3 regions of the Alistipes sp. ZOR0009 genome follow, and region 1 is predicted to be linked to each of the others. Evidence: riboswitches for the same ligand, from Rfam matches in the RefSeq annotation. Region 1 holds a riboswitch; each other region holds the start of a gene.
What was found. A riboswitch is a leader RNA that binds a small molecule or an ion and turns the genes downstream of it on or off. The one in region 1 is predicted to bind cobalamin.
Positions count from the first base shown of each region.

Region 1 (5,290 bases):
GACCGTTAATAGAGGCGTTTAGCACATATCTCTTGTAGGAGTATCGGTAGCTGGCCATTACCGTTCCGTAATGCTTAGCCGCCCCTTCAAGTGTTGTATTGGAGGTTAAGTTTTTAGCCTCTACCAACGAGTAGCCGCCACCCACGGTAAAGCCATAGCCCACGTAGGCATTTGCCAAAAAGTCCACACCCTGCGAACGTGCCTCCGAAATGTTCTGGTGCACTTTAACCTTCTTCGCACCTTGAGCAGCCTGCTCGGGTGTCGGTATCTGTTCAGGTCCATAATCGATTAGGTTTCTTAATTCGTTACGGTAGCCAGTAACCGAAAGCGATACGCCTTTTTTATTATACTCGACAGATGCAGAGTAGAAATCGGACGATTGAGGTTTAAGATTTTCGTTCCCTAAGTATAAGGTTCCTGTCTTAAAGTACTCGAAGTAGAGTTCCTTAAGGGTTGGCGCCTTAAACCCGCTACCATACGATGCACGTAAGTTGAAATCGCCTAAGGAGTATAACGCCGAAATCTTGGGGGTAAGTCGGCTACCAAAAGCCTTATGGTCTACAAAGCGAGCACCAGCAACAATGCTTAAGCTCTTTATAGGCGTATACTCGTCCTGCAGGTAAACTCCGGCAGTGTAGGCGTCGGCGCTGCCGCCCTTAAAGCGTGCCGGAGAGTCGATGTTTTCATTAACATAATCAAGCCCTGCTGTAAGCAGATTTTTATCGCCAATAGCCGTTACGCTCTTTAGATTGTACTCATTGCGCACCTGCTTGGTGTTTAGCGTTTTTTGTCCATCCGAAAAGAGTAGCTTCTTTGTTTTGCTATCTACCACATCCTTATTGTAGTGGTAGTAGTACCAGAAGTTATCGGTAGCCGCATCGAAGGTGATGGTGCTTTTACCGTTTATTTTATACTTAACGCCAGCAGCACCGCTTACATCCTTATAGTAGAAACCAAAATCAGCCACCGACTTTGGACGGAAATAGTCCTTTTCGTACCAAGAGCCTTGTGCATAAACATCGAGGTTAGAGGTTATGCCGTAGGATAGGCGCTGGCTAACCGTATTGTCATAAAAGCGGTTTACCGCCTTGGCTTCCGTCAAACTTAAAACCTTACTCTTAGCATCAATTTCAAATGGGCTTAGCTGGTAGCCATCAATCTGCTTACGGGCAAACTGGGTATTCGACGATAGCTTACCAATATTCAAATCGAGCGTGTTGGCCTGCTGAAAATCACCATACGCGCCAAAGCGGGTGGTATTGTCGAAGCTAACGGTACTCTTACTCTTTTTGGTAATAACGTTGATAACTGCACCAATGGCATCGGAACCGTACAGGGCCGACGAGGCACCCTTAACTACCTCTACGCGCTCGATATTATCGGGCGATATTCTGTTTAGATCGGTTTGTCCGCCTACATCGCCATACACGCGCTTGCCGTTTACCATAAGCACAACAAAATCGTTACCCAAGCCATTGACACGTAGAAACGAGCCCATGGTACCAGGCGTAAAATCAAACGAAGGGCTAATGGAGGTGGCCATCTCCTCGAACGAGCGGGGAGCCAGCTTGGCAATGGTCTTATTCGAGAAAACCTCGGTTTGTACGGGTGCTGTCTTTAGGCTGTGGTGAGTACCCGTTCCGGTAACCACCACCTCGTCTATAGCGCCAACCGACTCCTCCATCCTAAAGGCTAGGTCCGACACATCGCCACGAACGCTTACGCGCTGAGCCAGACGCTGCATGCCCGTATAGGTTGCCACCAGCGTATAATCACCCGCCTTAGGTACCTTAATAGTAAACTCTCCGTTGACGTTGGTGGCCGCACCAACGGTTAATCCCTTTACCATTATGTTGGCACCAACAATTAGCTTTCCGTTAGACTTCTCAGCTACGGTTCCCTTAATGGTGTACGATTGTGCGCCTGCAGCTACCGCTAGCATCAGCGCTAGCAGCGTTGCCAATATCTTATTCATTCTCTTTTTTTTGGTTGGTTTGTTAACTGATGGCACCAAGTATCACGATATGCGTAGCGCGAAAAAGCGCTCTAAAACACTTAGCGGTTTATCCACAAATTTTCGTGATACCTGATATGTGCTTCATTATATCTCGGGAAGCACTCTACTTCCCTGCTGCTATCTGCTGAAGATGCTTTACCCAAATGCTACCTATGGCATCTAGCTCGCCCATCCCCTTTAGGACAACCTCTACGGTAAATCCCTCCTTGGTAAGCAGCGACTTCCAGCTGGTAGGTTCGCTACCGGCCATGTCGTTTACCGCATGATCGCCAGCAACCAGCATAAAGGGCATTAGCCACACCTTCTTTACGCCTTTTGCTTTAAGGGAGGCCACCACATCGTCGAGCGTGGGCGTACCCTCCACCGTTCCTATGTAGGTGTTGGCATCGACCTTGGCAAAGTAGTACTGCATAGCTGGATAGTAGACGTTGGAGGTGTGCTTAGAGCCATGCCCCATAAATACAACCGCCTCCTTTCCCTTTCGCTCGGCAGGAACATTGGCCATCAGGGCCGATGCCACCTCGCACATATCGGCATCGCTCCATAGCAGCGGAGTACCCACCGTTACCTGCCTAATCCCCTTAGGCATCTTGGTAAAGGCGTTGGCCGTTTGCACCAAATCGTCGTACTCGTCGCCTGGAATTATGTGTAGCGACTGCACGTAAACGTTGCTGTAACCATCTTCGCCCAGCTTAGCTAGCGCCTCTGCTGGCGAAAGAATCTCCTCGCCACGCTTCCTTAAAATCTTTCGAATAATTTTAGATGTGTAGGCCCAGCGAATCTCGGTGTTCGGAAATGCCTTAGCCACCTTCTCGCCCACCCTGTCGATGGCTCCTTTAGAGTCGGATAAGGATGTACCAAAAGCCACCAGCAGAATTGCCCTTTTGGGTTCGGCCTCGCTACCGGCTGCCGCCAACGTGGTGGTGTGCAGCAACAGCGGAAGGCATATAAGCCAACCCATAAGCAACTTTAACCTCGTAATCATCATTGTATTAAAAATTAAAATTAATACAACATGCCCTTTGCTAAATGCAGGAAAATAAAAGTGAAGAATACGCCTAGGTTCATATTCAACAGCTACTTCTTACCCGGAAGCAATACATGTGTTTGTTGAATGAGGCAGGTCTCCTGACTTACCTAGTATTGCGGCCTTCCCACCCTCTTTCGAAGGCAGTGGCGTAGACTTGCAATACCAGCTGCAACGCAGCTATTGGCATACAGTAGCGGGTACTGTTCCGGATTCACACCGGATTCCCTTTTACTGGCTGAGAAGGATTCCCAACCAGTCACCTTATTCGGGTACAAATGTAATGGATTTAAAAATGCAAACAAGCAGCTACCGCCCAGCAGCCAACGCCAATGGGTCTCAATTAAGGTTATACATAGAACTAACTACCGTTAAAACAGCGGAGTTAGCAGCTCGAAAAAAATGGTGGATATAAATAAAAAATATGGTACAACGCCAGCCGTACCCCGCGGCTACAGCAGCTAGCGGCTAAAACCAAAGGGCTACCACTGCACCCAGCGTACCCGCTGCAGCACCAACAACCACTCCCCTGTAAAACCACCCCTTCGCTGTTTTGGGGGTTTTAAAGAATTGCATAGCGTAATGTTTAGTATCGAAGATGTAACTAATAAAATGGGTGCCAATAAAGCTCATAAATAGCGAGTTAAGCAAGACAGCCAAGCACTGAAGACTCCCATACTACACATATAATCAGCCTACATAGTGGTAGGCAGTGGCTGTATTGCAACAGCCACTGCCATCATTACTTTAACAAGCGTATGGTGTTAGCTCTCCTTCTTTTGATAGAACTTAGAAAGAAGAGCTAATATAATAACGCCACAAATCAGCGCTTATTCGCAGACTCTGAACAATTGATATCCCCTTAAAAACATGTACAGGCTCGGAACAGCAAGGGCCTAGGATTATAGTAGAACTTACTATTTCCCCTTTTTAGCACTTTGCAGGTTGTTCCAGTACTTGGTCTGCGAAGTAGATTGCACGTACTTATTAATATCATCCATCGTGATGTTTTTCACCTTAACTCCATACGCCTGCCATTCATCATATCCGCAAACGTTAGTTCGCCTTCTAAGTTCTTGCAAAAATCCTTCTGTAAATAGCTCCGGAAGAACATAGTATGAAGGTTCAGCATCCAAAGGCATAAAGAAGATATATCCATCAAAACAATTTTCAAAATGGCCAATGCTTTCTGATGGTATTTCAGGCATCAAGTCAAAATTACCCTCACCAAAAGGAGTCGTCTTAAGATCTAAAGCTACAGGCTTGTTTCCATTTTGTGCAAAAGCATAGTCGAATAACCCATTTTGGGTCATCCCCTTCATCTCCCCATTATTACTTATAATTCCAGAATGCGGACAAGTAATAAATACATCGCTATCCGAAAAACGTTCCTTCAAAATCGATCCTGCCGAGGCGTAGGTGTTCTGACCTAATACAATTTTAGATTTAAAAGTGTGTCCAAATCCAACTATAAATAAGCCACTGCGGTTATCAGCTCGAAATCTTATCCCCTTTTCTACGATATCTGCCATTTGCTGGTTACGATCGGGAACCGACTTGAAGTAGCTGCTAAATTCTTCTTTTGTTTTAAGGGAGCTCCATGGACGAGCGACATCTGCAAGCACGACCTGTATTTTGTCTCTTTTAGAGAGCTTCTTATTCAAGTTCCATAGCTCTATAATAAACTCATACATTCCTTTATCGTCCCATCCTTGCATCTGAGCATTTCTAAGTATATCGAGAAGAAGCTCATTATCCATCTTTTTGTTTGCAAAGAATAGATCCATTTTCTCCTGATTATCGCACCCTATTTCCAAAAAGACAACTCCCGCTTTCTTTGAAAAAGAAGGGTCGTTAACTACCGACTTTAGCAGATCCCACGATGCCTTACGCTTATGGACTTCACCATATATCACCAGCTTATGGTTAGCCAGCTTATCTAAGATATACTCTTGGGGGTTTTTCCCATTGCTTTTTACGTAATCAACAAGCTTAACACTATCTGCCTGTGATTTCAGATTTGCTTCTGGGAGCTGCTGTGCCGTTACTATCCCGCAGGTAACCACTGCCAAAATAGCCATCAAAATTGCTCTTTTCATGTCGTTAAATATTTAGTTCTTATAAGTACAACTTTCTAATTTTTTGGTTGACCCCAAAGGTTAGCGGTATGAATTAGTACACCTATCCTCAGAGTTATAGCTTCAGGCCTTCAGAACGGCCAGATCGAATACAAGTAATAGGCTCAT
Region 1 is NZ_JTLD01000052.1:25,781-31,070, forward strand. It holds gene L990_RS14335 (TonB-dependent receptor) at 1-1,975, opposite strand, end outside; gene L990_RS14340 (sirohydrochlorin cobaltochelatase) at 2,121-3,005, opposite strand; cobalamin riboswitch at 3,118-3,326, opposite strand; gene L990_RS14345 (hypothetical protein) at 3,962-5,143, opposite strand.

Region 2 (5,290 bases), on a different contig from region 1:
CCAAATGATAGTTGGCGCCACCAGCGAGACCGACTCCGACATCCTTCACCTAGCCTCTGGACTTTACACGGGGGCCAAGCTGAAGCGCGTGTACTACTCGGGATACCTGCCCACCAACGAGTACGATAAGCGGCTACCAGCAGCTACCGCACCGCCCTTGAAGCGGGAGAACCGGCTTTACCAGGCCGACTGGCTGCTGCGCTTCTACCATTTTAATGTTGACGAGCTGGTGGATGCGGGAAGCCCAAACCTTGACTTAGATATAGACCCAAAAGCAGCCTACGCCCTGCGCCACCCCGAAATCTTCCCCATCGACGTCAACACGGCAGACTACGAGATGCTGCTTCGAGTTCCGGGAATCGGGGTGCGCTCGGCAAAAATGATCGTCGAGGCGCGCCGCTACCGCCGCCTCAACAGCGACAACCTGAAGAAAATTGGGGTGGTGATGCGCCGTGCCAAGTACTTTATCACCTGCAACGAGCTGCCTACGTCCACCATTCTGACAGACTACCAGCCCGACACGCTAAAGTCGCTGATTATACACGATGCAGCGGTGGCCAAACCGCTACAGCTAACGCTATTTTAAAGGGAATACCCCTTTACATGATAAAACCCTTATTTCTCTCTGATTGACAAAGGAGGCCAGCAGCTAAGACGCGAAACTTACGCTTCTGGCCTCCTTACTCCCTTAAAGCGCAGCACATACCATCCAATACGCCCCATGCTCCCACAAAACAGCTCCAAAAACGAAACGATTGTCGTGTACGATGGCACCTTCGAAGGGCTACTTTCCGCCATCTTCGACATTTACGACCAGAAGCTGGCCGTTTCGTGCATCACCTCCGATCGGCAATCGGTACTATTCGGCAACCAGGTAAACCTTACCGCAGAGAGCTACAAAAGCGAGCGCGTACTCAACGGCATCTGCAGCTACGGGGGCATGGCTACAGCCGACATGCTGTACCACGCGCACACCTCGTGCGCACCTCAGGTAGATACGGATATCCTGCGCTACCTACAGCTGCTTTTTAGGGTGAAGCGCGATGTATCGGGAATGATGGGTGAAGGGTACGTTCTTCGCGTAAGACAGATGCAGCGCAAGGTAACCCGCGAGGCGCATCGGATGCTCATGTTTATCCGCTTCGAGCAGGCTAAAGACGGCACCTACTTTGCCCCCATAGCGCCACAGTACGACGTGCTAAAAATAATAGTATCGCACTTTAAGGATCGATTTTCCGACCAACCTTGGGTGATTTACGATACGGCACGCAGCTACGGAGCCCATTTCGATGGGAAAGATGTTGCCCTTATCACCATAGACGAGCCTACCTTCAGCGCCGAAACCGGGAGGCTATCGGCTGAGGTTGTCGCCGAAAGCGAGGTTGAGTACCAGCGGTTGTGGCAGGTCTTTTTTAAGCAGATAGCCATAAAGGAACGCAAGAACATGAAGCTGCAGCAAAACTTTATGCCGAAACGCTTCTGGAAGTACCTTACCGAGAAAAAGCGCCCCTTGTAAGCGTTAAGTACTGTTTATTCTTTTAATTTAAGCAAAGAATTCTACCTACCGCACACCAACAGCGGCTAGCAATCAACATTTTGGCAAGAGCATTGCTTAATTACACAAAAACGCAAAATAGAATAAACCTATATTTGCACTTCAATTCAACCATCATGAACTTTTTCTACCTACTCGATTTAATCGGAACATTCGTATTTGCCATCAGCGGAACCATTGCTGCAGGTCAAAAACGTCTCGACCTTTTTGGTGCTGCATTTATCGGATTCGTCACAGCAATCGGAGGAGGAACGCTTCGTGATATGATGATTGGCATACATCCCGTAAGCTGGACCACCTCGATGGACTACATCTACGTAATTTTACTAGCTGTAGCCATAACATTCCTAATAAAGGAGCAGGTATTCCGCTTCCGCAAAACGCTATTCCTATTCGACACGATAGGTATTGGAGTATTCACCATTATTGGGGTAGAGAAAGCGCTATCTAACGGCATCAACACGCCTGTAGCCATCATTATGGGAATACTAACCGCCGTAGCAGGAGGAGTTATTCGCGACACCCTCAACAACGAGGTGCCGCTAATCTTTAAAAAGGAAATTTACGCAACCGCCTGCCTTGTTGGCGCCATCGCCTACCTAGGCCTACAGCGCACAGGAATCCCTATCGAGACAAACCAGATTGTTACAATACTTATAATTATTGCCATTAGAGTAATATCCATAAAGTACAAGTTTTCACTACCTCGAGTGCAGTTCGACCAGTCGAAGCAGCTTTAATTCGGCATCACGACTTGTAATTTCTTCAAAAAAAGACAATATTTGCGCCGCTTAGGTTCCTTAGGATTACCCAAGGGATTAAAAGGGAATGCCGTGAAATCCGGCAACAGTTCCCGCTGCTGTAAATCCAGATCTTGCATAAAGATCGCATGCCTTTAAAAATATACCACTGTAGATCGCTCTATGGGAAGGTTTTAAAGGTGGATGAGTCAGAAGACCTGCCTAGGCAACTCCGATTTTGGCCTACGGCGAATGGGTATAAGGAAGTAAAAGCAGCAGACATTGCTGCCATCCTCTATTGTCGTGCAACCAAATCGGATAACCAACCAAAGCACGACAAATATGCGAAAAGATCACACATCCGCAGAGACGTTTTGCATCCCTACAACGACAGGAATGCCGAATGCCGCTATCAGAAAAAAACTGTCAGGCGTAAACAACTCTCCTCCTGCATTGTTTAAGGCTATTGGAATAATGGCTTTTGACAAGGGATATCTCCCTCTTCCTGAGAATATAAAACAAAGAGAAGCAACGTGCTCAACTATCGTTGAGATATAACTTACAGATCATGCAAGACAATAGAACACCGTTTGAACGATTTGTCCGCAGAAAAGAGATGCTCGACAAGCAGTACGACGAGCAGTACAAGCAAAAACAGCACAAAAAGGGGAAATTAACGGCCAAGGAACGCCTCGACATCCTTTTCGACAAGGGTACATTCGAGGAACTTGACGCCTATGCCCGTCCGTTCAACTCAAAAAAAGGAGCCCCATTTGGAGATGGCCTTATTTGCGGTCATGGGAAGATAAATGGGCGGAAAGTATTCGCCTACGCGCAGGATTTCAACTTTATGGGAGGCTCACTAGGAGCCACGCACGCCCAAAAAATTATCAAGGTGCAAGGGATGGCCCGAAAAATGGGACATCCTATAGTTGGGCTAATCGACTCGGGTGGAGCAAGAATACAGGAAGGAATAGCAAGCCTTGCCGGATATGCAGGCATCTTTCTGAACAACATAAAATCGTCGGGCATCATTCCGCAAATATCCGTAATTCTGGGTCCAGCAGCAGGTGGCGCCGTTTACTCTCCTGCCCTCACCGACTTCATCTTTATGACCCGACATACCGCTCAGATGTTCGTTACGGGTCCAGAGGTGGTTAAGGAGGTACTCAACGAGGAGATAACCTTCGAGCAGCTGGGAGGAGCAGACGTACATGCGAGCAAAAGCGGCGTTGCCCAGTTTGTTTACGACGACGAGGAGCATACCCTGCTGGGTGTACGCAAGCTGCTACGCTACCTTCCCTCAAACAACATCGAACTAGCGCCATTCGACAGCTCGCCCGTATACGCCCCCGAGAAACCAGAAAAGCTAAGCCTAATTATTCCTGACGAATCAATCAGGCCATACGATATGCTTGAAATTATCGAGAATATCATCGATCAGGATAGCCTTTTTGAGGTTTCTGAGCTCTATGCAGCCAACATCATCACAGCCTTTGGCCGACTAAATGGACAGGTGATAGGTATTGTGGCTAACCAACCTAAAGTTTTAGCAGGGGTGCTGGATACGAACTCGGCCATGAAGGCTGCGCGTTTTGTCCGCTTCTGCGATGCCTTCAATATTCCGCTGCTGGTTCTGGAAGATGTCCCTGGATTCCTACCAGGCTCGGAGCAGGAGCATGCGGGGCTAATACGCCACGGAGCAAAGCTGCTATACGCATTTGGAGAAGCTTCGGTGCCTAAAGTTACGGTTATCATCCGCAAAGCTTACGGAGGAGCCTACATTGTAATGAACAGCATCAATATTGGAGGAGATTTCAACTTTGCATGGCCTACCGCCGAGGTGGCCGTAATGGGACCAGAAAGTGCCGTGAAGATACTTAACCGCAGGGAGATTGAAAGCGCTGAAAATCCAGAGCAGCTCAAGCAGCAGCTTATTGCCCAATACAAGGAGGAGGTAGCTAACCCCTACATTGCTGATGAGCTCGGGTATATTGACGAGGTAATCGATCCGGCCATCACCCGCGATAAGCTTATCTCGGCATTTGACCTACTTCGCAACAAGTACATGGACAAATCGCCCCGTAAGCACGGCAACATCCCACTTTAAACCAACGTAAAATGTTACCAAAATCGATACTTATTGCCAATAGAGGAGAAATTGCCATCCGCATAATGAGGACGGCAAAAAATATGGGCATCAAGACGTATGCGCTACAGACTCCTCAAGAAGCCAACGCCCACTACCTTAAATTTGCCGATGAGGTAATTAAGGTACGCGAGGAGAACCTCTCTGGCCCTGTATTTCTAAACATCGACGAGCTGATTAGCTACGCCAAAGAGCATAAAATAGAGTCCATCCACCCCGGGTACGGCTTTCTTTCGGAGAATCCAGAGCTAGCCAAGCGCTGCGAAGATGAGGGCATCCTATTTATAGGTCCATCGCACGAGTCTATCCACGCAATGGGAAATAAAAACGTTGCCAAGGAGCTTGCCTCCACCATCAACATCCCCCTTATCAAAGGTAGCAAAGGCGCTATCCTCAACTTTATGGAGGCAAAGCGACAAGCAGCCGAGATTGGCTACCCAATAATGCTAAAGGCGCTTGCCGGTGGCGGTGGTAAGGGAATGCGCGTTGTGCGCAAGGAAAAGGAGCTAGAGACATCGTATAAGCTTGCCGTAAACGAGGCCGTAAGCTCGTTTAATAACGGAGCGATGCTTATCGAAAAGTACATTGAGCATCCTCGACACATAGAGATACAGGTGCTCGCCGACAAGTATGGAAATGCTGTTCATCTTTTTGAACGCGAATGCTCCATCCAGCGCAAGCATCAAAAATTGCTGGAGGAGGCCCCCTCGGCTGTACTTACCGAGAAGCTGCGCAAGCAAATGGGCGATTTGGCGATTAAGCTATGCAAGTATGTTGGCTACTCCACCCTTGGAACTGTAGAGTTTCTGCTCGACAGCCAAAACAACTTCTACTTCCTCGAGATGA
Region 2 is NZ_JTLD01000061.1:7,721-13,010, reverse strand. It holds gene L990_RS15265 (putative DNA modification/repair radical SAM protein) at 1-586, shown strand, start outside; gene L990_RS15260 (TIGR03915 family putative DNA repair protein) at 722-1,516, shown strand; gene L990_RS15255 (trimeric intracellular cation channel family protein) at 1,672-2,295, shown strand; cobalamin riboswitch at 2,332-2,536, shown strand; gene L990_RS20110 (hypothetical protein) at 2,638-2,853, shown strand; gene L990_RS15250 (acyl-CoA carboxylase subunit beta) at 2,864-4,405, shown strand; gene L990_RS15245 (acetyl/propionyl/methylcrotonyl-CoA carboxylase subunit alpha) at 4,417-5,290, shown strand, end outside.
Region 2: linked by a shared signal. The riboswitch ahead of L990_RS20110 (hypothetical protein) and the one ahead of L990_RS14340 (sirohydrochlorin cobaltochelatase) in region 1 are both predicted to bind cobalamin.

Region 3 (5,290 bases), on a different contig from region 1:
CACCTTAAAGAAGGCGCTGTCGGTAACCACACCTTTTGGAGATATAAAGATTAGCGATCCATTTTCGGAGGTCATATTTCCCTCGTTTAGGATGAAAGTTCCGTTTTTATACTTCCCATACACCGACACCTTCACGCTAGAGGTGGCCACACCGCCGTCGGGATTGGTTACGGTGAGCGAGATAAGGTGTTCGCCCATGCTGGTGGCTACAAAGTTGTATTTTGCTGTGCGGGCAACCTCTTTTCCGTCTACCTGCCAAGCTACCGCAAAGTTTGTCGAGTTTTTTACCGCAGCGCTAAGATGTAAAGTATCCTCCTGCGCTAAGTTAAGGTCGCTGGTTGAGGTAGCACCTGCAACCTCAATTGTAAGCTGTGGTGGAATGATATTCTCATCATCCTTGCTACACGAGCTAAAGAGTAGGGCGCTAAGCGCTACAAAAAGCACCGCATAAAATTTGTTCTTTGTCATGATAATGAAATTTTGAACGTATAGTTGATTGTTAATGTCGTACATCTTCAATAATCGAGTGGACGCTACTTTACAAAGGCAAAATGGCCCGGGATATTCCCTGCGGTGGTTTTCCACTTAAACTTTCCCTTTGGCGAAAAGCAGTATATGTAGCCCGTAACCACGTAGTTTTGGGCGTCGGTTATGAATACCTCCTTTGTTTCCGGATTTACCGTAATACCGTAGGGTATTAGAATCTGCTTGTCGGTTCCGTCTGTTATTACCTTGTCGGATATCACCGTTTTGCTTCGGGTATCGAGAATCCCGTAGGTTACCGTATTGGATTTGGTGACGTAGCTCCACGCCACGCTGTAGTAGTAGAGCGAGTCGCCGCTGAGGCACATTTCGCTTACGGGGATGTTGAGCGCCTGCTTTACCAAGTCGGTTTGGCTGTCGATAACGTACAGGTTGGGCTCGGTACTGTAGTAGTCGCCGCGCGAGCTTACGTAAATGTCGCCGCGCTTGTCAATCTGCATGCGATGAAGGTTGATGGCCACGTCAATTTTCTTTATCTCCTTAAAGGTGTTGAGGTCGATTACCGAAACGGTGCGATCGTAGTTGGGTACGCGGTAACCGCCCGAGTTGGCAACGTACAGCTTGTTGTTGTGCACCACCATCTCCTCGGGTTGGTAGCCAACGTCTACCATTCGGGTAAACTCGAGGGTTGCGGTATCTATTTCTGCCACAAAGCCTGTTCGTGCGTTAGGATCTATTTGAACGGGGCCTGCGTAGGAGCTCACGTATGCCTTGCCATTATGAAAGGCCATGTAGCGGCAGTTTGGAATCTTTAGCGCCTTGATATGCTTGGCGGTTTTTGCATCCATAACCTCTATGTAGTTCGAGCAGTTGATAACAACGTACACCTTCGATCCGTATATCTTGATGTCGTTGCCCACATCGCCCAATTCCTTTACAACATGAGGGTTTATCTCAGAAAAGATGTCCCTTTTGTAGGTTCCGGTTTCGTACTCAAAGAAATCGATGGAAGCCCGGTTCATTCCCATGTTCCCTTCGTTTAGCAGGTAGAACCCTTTTATGTTGGTGCCCAAAAGCGGTGTGGTAACCTGATCTTTCTCCGTCAGAAAGATAACTTGCTCCTTGCGGCACGAAATAAGGCTTAGAGAGGCAACGAGTAAAAGGGCAAAACCTTTGCCGTAAAGGGCTGCTGCGTTATTTCTGCTGCGCTTTTTGATAAACTGGGTATATGCTTTTATGGTATCCATGTTTAAAGGCTTAAATATTAATGCTAACTACAAGCCTGACATTACGGCCTGGCATCGGGTAGTTGTAAATTACCTCGTAGTACTGGTTTAGCGCGTTATTCACCTCTAGCGAGGTGTTAATGGTAGTATTATGCTTTAGCTTAAACTCTTTTTGGATAGAACAGTCGTGCGTATACCACGGCTCCACGTAGTTTTTTACGATGTTGTTAACGCCGCCATTATAGCGCTCTCCTACGTATATAAAGCTGTAGTTAAAGCTCCAGCTTCTGTAGCTAAGGGTCGAGATGATGGAGCCGCTATGCCAAGGCGTGTACGGAATTTGATCGCCGTAGGAGCTTAGCTTGTGCCCATTCTGGATGGAGTAGTCGCGGGCATCGCTATATCCGTAGCTTACGGTGTTGTTGAGCATCGCTTGCCCAATTTGCGACTGAACGGCAATGCTTGCTTCAACTCCCTTGCTCAGCACCTTTCCCGAGTTGGACATCATCCATCTAAACTGGCTTCCGGTAGGCGCAGCTATAATTTTATCGAGGGTACGGAGGTAGTAGGCGTCGGCTTGCACCGCAATTTTGTTAACCAGCCTGCTGCTGCTTTTCTTCTTATAGGTAAAACCGACGTTGTACATGTCTATGTGCTCGGGTTTGAGCACGCTGCTGCCAACGTGCGCGTAGTACAGGTCGTTGAAGGTGGGCATCCTGAAAATATGCTTGTAGAAGGCTCGTAGGCTTAAATCGGTGCTGGCAAAGGGGGTATATCCGAAGAAAATGCCCGGACTTACATCCCTTTTGTCTGGCGATTGGCTAACCTTCGACTCCTTGTCCGAAACGTAGGTACCCAACAGGCTTGCCTGTACTTTTAGCTGGTTAATGGTAACGGCTGTTGCCAACGTTGCAATTCCGGTAAATCTGCGGGGGGATTTAAAGGGGATTAGCAGGTTTTTTTTCGAGGAGGCCTCAAGGCTGTTGAGCTGGATGTCGGTAGATGCCGAAATGCTCCAGAAGTTGGTGATGTCGTAGATGTGGCTTGTAGAAAAGTAGGCCTCTTTTTGCTTGTAGGTGTTGTCGAACTCTTTGCCCACCTCCTTTATTTCCTCCATAAAGCGTGTCGAATCCAACGATCGAAAGTGAAGATAGTCGTACGCAAATTTTGCCTTTACCTGGTACTTGTAGCGCGACGAAACATCCTTTGTAAAGGTGCTTTGTCCAAAAATATTGACATCGTCTTGCCGATCTCCGATGTAGAACTTGAATTTAGTGCACGCGCCGGGCAGCCCTCGCTTCGACCCAAAGGCGTAAACCTTCGTTTGCAGCCTTCCGCCAAAGATGCTGTTGTATAGGCCGCCCTCTACACGGAAGGTTTCAATGTCGCTATTCATTCTGGTGGCCGAGGTGTCGTAGGCAACCGTACCGTCGGTGTAAACTCGGCGGCTGTGGAATCGGTATTTCCCGTTGGAGCGCATATACTCGCCGCTTAGGCTAAAGCTGGCGCTATCGCTTACCTTTTTCTCCCACCGGAACGATGGATTAACGAGCTGGATGGTGCTGGTTTTGTACTTTAGCCTAAAGTTGGAGGATTTTCCCTTCTCAAATGTCGGTTTCTTGGCGCGTAAGTACACCGCCGCCCCCGAGGCAAAGTCTTTTGCCGACTGAAAGATGTCGCTCTTCTGTCCGTTGTAGAGCGAGAGCTCCTCTAGATCGTCCAACGAGAATCGGCCGAGGTCTACCACCCCGTTTTGCGCGTTCCCGATCTGCACGCCGTCGTAAAACACGCCTACGTGATGCGTCCCCATGTTGCGAACGTTCACGGTCTTGAGGCCACCCATTCCGCCGTAGTCTTTTATTTGGACACCGGCAAAGTAGCGCAGCGCATCGGCCACCGAATGGCTGCTAAGCTTCTCGAGCTGCTTACCCGTGAGGTGCTGAGCCGGAATAACCTCCTTGTAGCTCTTGGCTACCACCACCACCTCGTCGATATGCTGCATTTGGTTTAGCTTGCCTTGGGCATACGCCTCGAACGACGGGGCTGCCAGCAATCCCAGCAGCGTTAGCCATAATTTTGAATTCCGATAAAACATATTTAAGCGTATTGAGTAACCAATAGCTTACAGGGAGGTAAAACGAAACGAACGGATAAAAGAAGGTATGCCTTTGCCAAATAAAGTGATGCTTTTATCTGTCTCCTCAGCTTTATTTCCCCGAAAGCTTTCAGATTATAGCATTTTGGCAGGTCTTCTGACTTGCTCCATCTTCGGGCGTCCTTCCCATCTCCGTTAGGAAACAGTGGATTGAGTATTGCTCGAAGACTTCGGCGGAGCTTACAGCAGCGGGTCTGTTCAGGATTTGCACCTGATTCCCTTTTCATCACATTCGCGAGTAGAGGCGAGTGTAACACCAAAATCGGGACGAAGGTATATAAAATTGGCCGAATAAAATAGAAAAAACAGCAAGCCGAGGGGATGTCACGCGGCTATGCCTTGGTTTTTCGCCTTCAAAGTTGCGGTATTTTCTTGCGGAGATGCATGCAATGCACCGCTACCCAATTTCGCGGATTAAGGCTGGTAGAGGCACGATGTTTGCACCTTAAATCATCTTTACGAACGTTTTTTACCCTTACTTGTGACCAAGATTTCTCTAAAAACAGGATGAAATGGGAAAGGTGAAAACTCCACGCGGCTTTGCCTTGTAGGCATCTCTAAACGGGCTGTTTTTATAGACGTTCTCCTTTAGGCGCTGCTTGCCGCCGCTAATGGATACGCTACGGAGGCTAATATTTTCGTGCCGAGGCTAGTTAATGCACCAAGGCGCGAATAGGTTCGCCGCTGGGGTAAATATTTTAAAGCGGGATAAAAAGATTATGCAGCGGTGGATGGTTAGGGCTATCTTGGGCAAAATATGGTTTCTTCTGGTGTCGTGGCTCATAAATCGGCAATATGTTTTGTTTTTTATCAAAAAAGATAGCCCCATTAGTTGGCAGATTGCCTCTCCGCGGCTTAAGAATGCCAATCTGGCTGAAAGATTGCCACGCTGAAGCATAAGAATGCCAATCTGGCCGAAAGATTGCCATTCTGAAGCCTAAGAATGCCAACCTGGCTGAAAGATTATCACGCCGAAGCATAAGAATGCCAATCTGGCAGGAAATTTTGCTCAACCAGCATTAAGATTGCTCAACTGAAAGGTAATTTTGGAGGAAGCGCGTGTAACTTGCCAAATCGGCATGTTTTTTCCGACGCCGAGATTTCTTTACGCCAAACCGAATGTTGAGGTATCCTAACGAGATGGTAAATTTAGGGAAGGCCTTTGCCGTTGCCCAATTTGGTAAAGGTAAGGGCATTGCTACCATGTCAGAAAACGCCACCATGCAGCGCTGCACGGCTGGATAAAAGAAAATCCCACCTAGGCTATTTTTTAGGTGGGATTGGTCTTATAAAATATCGTTGGGCTACTTTTTGGGGCTATATAGTCCTAAAGTTTTTAGGATTTGCGCCATAAAAGCGAGCTTCTTTTGCTGATTTTTGATGGTTTCCAAGGGAAATCCGAAAACTGCTACGGGAGTTCCCTTAG
Region 3 is NZ_JTLD01000046.1:62,220-67,509, forward strand. It holds gene L990_RS13200 (DUF5074 domain-containing protein) at 1-468, opposite strand, end outside; gene L990_RS13205 (YncE family protein) at 534-1,730, opposite strand; gene L990_RS13210 (TonB-dependent receptor) at 1,741-3,804, opposite strand; cobalamin riboswitch at 3,934-4,140, opposite strand; gene L990_RS20525 (hypothetical protein) at 4,984-5,109, shown strand; gene L990_RS13225 (fibronectin type III domain-containing protein) at 5,169-5,290, opposite strand, start outside.
Region 3: linked by a shared signal. The riboswitch ahead of L990_RS13210 (TonB-dependent receptor) and the one ahead of L990_RS14340 (sirohydrochlorin cobaltochelatase) in region 1 are both predicted to bind cobalamin.